One region of the Ornithinibacillus xuwenensis genome, then DNA from elsewhere that is predicted to be linked to it. Evidence: riboswitches for the same ligand, from Rfam matches in the RefSeq annotation. Region 1 holds a riboswitch; the other holds the start of a gene.
What was found. Region 1 has a riboswitch for S-adenosylmethionine ahead of metK (methionine adenosyltransferase). Riboswitches for the same ligand answer to the same signal wherever they lie in the genome.
Positions count from the first base shown of each region.

Region 1 (2,210 bases):
GTCATCACCAACTAGCCGGCGATATGGATCTGCTGATAAGGTGGTTTTACCCGTACCTGATAGTCCAAAAAATAATGCTACATCTCCTTCATTTCCAACGTTTGCTGAGCAATGCATGGAAAGAATGTTTTGTTCAGGTAATAAGTAGTTCATAATCGAGAATATGGATTTCTTAATTTCTCCAGCGTATTCTGTACCACCAATTAATATTACTTTATGTTTAAATGAAACAAGTATGAAGGCTTCTGAATTTGTCCCATCGATACTTGGTTCTGCCTTAAACGAAGGAGCAGAAATTACTGTAAATGATGGTTGATGAGCTGTTAACTCTTCTTCAGTAGGACGAATAAATAATTGTCGGGCAAATAAATTATGCCAAGCAAACTCATTGATAACTTGAATTGGTAATCGGTAGTTTTTATCAGCACCAGCGAAACCATTAAAAACAAAGACCTCATCTTTTTCCTTTAAGTGAGCGATAACTTTTGCATATAATTTTTCAAATACTGCTTCATCGATTGGTTGGTTTACATTTCCCCAATCAACTTTATCTTCGGATATAGAATCTCTGATAATAAATTTGTCCTTTGGAGAACGACCAGTATATTTTCCGGTTGTCGCAAGAACAGCTCCGGTATCAGTTAAAGTTCCTTCTTTTCTCGATAGAATTTTCTCAACTAAACTAGCAACAGATAAATTGTTTTGAATATTTTGTTGTGATAAAAGCTCTTCTAATAATGAAGTTTTCATTACCGTATTCATTATAATTACCTTCCTTTATGATGGAATATTTAGGAAAGACTTCCTTTCCATAACAAAAGCATCTGAAATCTTCCATTAGTATAACACATTTAAAATAATGGTGTATACTAATTATTATTTTTTATTTTATTATCTTTTTTACTATATGTGACAGCGATAATATGAGTTGACATTGGACAATTAATTCGGTTAACCTAAACTATGAGCGGATACTCTCTTATTCAGAGTCGGCGGAGGGACAGACCCAATGAAGCCCGGCAACCATCACACCATGTGAAAAGGTGCTAACCTGATGCAAGGAAAATTCCTTGAACAATAAGAGCGAAAGGCTGAAAACCCCTTTCCTCAGGAACGAAGGAAAGGCTTTTTTTTGTTGATTGGGATATAATACTGATAGATATGGAGTTCCGTACCACTATATAAAGGGAGGATTTAGCCTAATGGCTAAAAATCGACGATTATTTACTTCGGAGTCAGTAACAGAAGGGCATCCGGACAAAATTTGCGACCAAATTTCCGATGCAATTTTAGATGAAATCTTATCAAAGGATCCAGCAGCACGTGTTGCTTGTGAAACAACTGTAACAACAGGACTGGTATTAGTTGCTGGTGAAATCACCACGTCAACTTATGTTGATATTCCTGCAGTTGTGAGACAGACCATAAAGGACATTGGGTATACCCGTGCAAAATATGGCTTTGATGCTGATACTTGTGCAGTTTTAACAGCAATTGATGAACAATCACCGGATATTGCTGGTGGGGTGAATCAAGCATTAGAAGCCCGTCAAGGAAAATTGACCGAGGGAGAGATTGATGCGATTGGTGCTGGTGACCAAGGCTTGATGTTTGGATTTGCTTGTAATGAAACAAAAGAGTTAATGCCTTTACCAATATCATTAGCACATAAACTTTCGAAGCGATTGGCAGATGTAAGAAAAGATGAAACACTTGCATATCTTCGCCCAGATGGAAAAACACAGGTTACGATTGAATATGACGAACAGGATCAACCAGTTCGTGTGGATACGATTGTAATCTCAACCCAGCATCATCAAGATATAACATTAGAACAAATTGAGAAAGACTTATTGGAACATGTGATAAAACCAGTTGTTCCTACAAACCTATTGGATGAAGAGACAAAGTATTTTATTAATCCAACAGGTCGATTTGTGATAGGTGGCCCACAAGGCGATGCTGGTTTAACCGGTAGAAAAATCATTGTGGATACCTATGGTGGATATGCTCGTCATGGTGGGGGTGCATTCAGTGGTAAGGATGCAACTAAAGTAGACCGTTCAGCTGCGTATGCGGCCCGTTACGTTGCGAAAAACATTGTAGCAGCAAAACTAGCAGACTCTTGTGAGGTACAGCTCGCTTATGCGATTGGCGTTGCGGAGCCAGTTTCTATTTCCATTAACACATTTGGTACCGGTGTTGTAAAT
Region 1 is NZ_JBDIML010000005.1:5,524-7,733, reverse strand. Features, by position in the region: gene pckA (phosphoenolpyruvate carboxykinase (ATP)) at 1-762, opposite strand, end outside; SAM riboswitch class I at 977-1,084, shown strand; gene metK (methionine adenosyltransferase) at 1,203-2,210, shown strand, end outside.

Region 2 (2,210 bases), on a different contig from region 1:
AGTACTCGATTCGTTAACCATGCCAATCCAAAAAACAGCACCGAAACAAGTGAGATTAAGCCTGTCTTAGTCCAATTCCCAAGTGTTTCCCAGGTACTAGTAGCGAGTACGAGACCTCCTAACAAAAGTAGAATAACACCTAAGTTAAGTGCCCACGTAATATTCCGTTCTCGAACCTGTTGAGCTGTCAATGGATCCTTCTGCTTGGGAGCCATAACCGGTCGTGGCGCTAAACCACTCGATGTCTCTTGCTCTTGGCTTACAGGATCCAACTGCTGTCTAACTTGTGACTTGTTCTCCTTTATCGATTGATTCAATTGTGGCTCTTGAGATTTTTGTTGATTAATTGGTTGTTGCTGTTCAATTGGTGTTTTTTGTTGTACTGCTGGTCTTTGTTGTTCCACTTTCGGTATTGTCGTATAATACTTCGCATGCGCATTGATGATTCGTGCTGCCAAATTTAAAGTTACGTAATTTGCCTTCACCAGCTTATGTAGTTCTTCTCTGAATATCTCACGTCTTTCATCCGCGTTTAACGGAGCCATCCTATTCCCACCTTTGTTCATCAATTTTCTGCTAAGATAATCATAACAGTATATTATGTCATATTCATCATAATTTTCATTTTCTTGGAAATTTCTTCTTGACATCGTAATATCACGAGTGTAGATTATATACTAACAATTAAATTACCGATAATTCTTATCCAGAGAGGTGGAGGGACTGGCCCTTTGAAGCCTCGGCAGCGGACTCTTAAGAGTACTGTGCCAATTCCAGAAGCGTAATGCTTGAAGATAAGAAGAGATAGCGAGATTTGTATGTTAACCTCTTCTTATTTTTAAGAAGAGGTTTTTTAGTTGTTCAAAAATAAAATGAGGTGATTGTATGACTAAGAATAACTTGCAAACGGTAAACGAGTTACGAACAGCTATCAACGTTCTAAAAGAAAAGAAGTGGATTGACTTAACCCATACGTTTGGGCCAACTTCTCCACATTTTTCAGCATTTGAATCAGCAGAATTCAAAACTCTATTTACACATGAGGATGGCTTTTTTGCACAAAGTTTTACTATTCCTGGACAATATGGAACCCATTTGGATGCCCCAATTCACTTTGTTCAGAACAAACGTTATTTGGAAGAATTAGAGCTAAAGGAACTTGTATTACCATTAATAGTGATCGATAAGTCCAAAGAAGCTGCTTTAAATAATGACTTTACGTTATCAGTAGATGATATCCTTCAGTTTGAAGCTGAAAATGGAAAAATTGAACCTGATACGTTTGTTGCGCTTCGAACTGACTGGAGCAAACGATGGCCCAATCATGATTTATTCAATAATAAAGATTCTAATGGAAATCCGCATGCACCTGGATGGGGCATAGATGCCTTACAATTTTTATTTGAAGAAAGACAAATTAAAGCTATTGGCCATGAAACGTTTGATACTGACTCAGCTGTTGACTACCGAAAGAATGGTGCACTATTAGGAGAGTATTATGTACTAGAACAAGATACATATCAAGTAGAATTACTAACAAATTTAGATAAATTACCTGCAAATGGTGCAGTCATCTTTAATATCGTACCAAAAGTTGAAAAAGCGTCTGGCTTCCCAGTACGTTCATTTGCATTACTACCATAATATATAGAAAGAAGGAATAATGATGAGCAAAATAAAGAATAAAGTACCCTTTCGAGCAGACCACGTTGGAAGCTTATTAAGACCAAATAATTTACTAAAAGCAAGAAAAAAATTTAACAATGGAACTATTTCTGCAAGTGAACTCCGGGATGTAGAGACTACGGAAATCAAACGCATTGTTGATAAGCAAATTGAAGTTGGGCTAGAGCTTGTAACCGATGGTGAATTCCGACGTTCTTGGTGGCACTTAGACTTTTTGGAGAATCTTAATGGATTTGAGGGTTTTGTACCTGAAAGAGGTATTCTATTTGAAGGGATAGAAACCGAACCATATGATGTACGCAACATTGGAAAAATCTCGTTTAATCCAGATCACCCTTTTATAAGAGATTTTATTGAATTCAATGAAATTGTTGGTGGGAGAGCAGTTGCAAAACAAACCATACCTAGTCCTAATCAGCTTTTTCACCGAGGAATTCGAAATATCGCTGTATACCCTAATATAGATGAATATGCTGATGATATTATTCATGCCTATCGTGATGCTTTACGAGCATTCTATGATG
Region 2 is NZ_JBDIML010000003.1:417,199-419,408, forward strand. Features, by position in the region: gene ABC228_RS11520 (hypothetical protein) at 1-545, opposite strand, end outside; SAM riboswitch class I at 700-801, shown strand; gene ABC228_RS11525 (cyclase family protein) at 886-1,644, shown strand; gene ABC228_RS11530 (5-methyltetrahydropteroyltriglutamate--homocysteine S-methyltransferase) at 1,667-2,210, shown strand, end outside.
Region 2: another riboswitch for S-adenosylmethionine. It lies ahead of ABC228_RS11525 (cyclase family protein); the one in region 1 lies ahead of metK (methionine adenosyltransferase).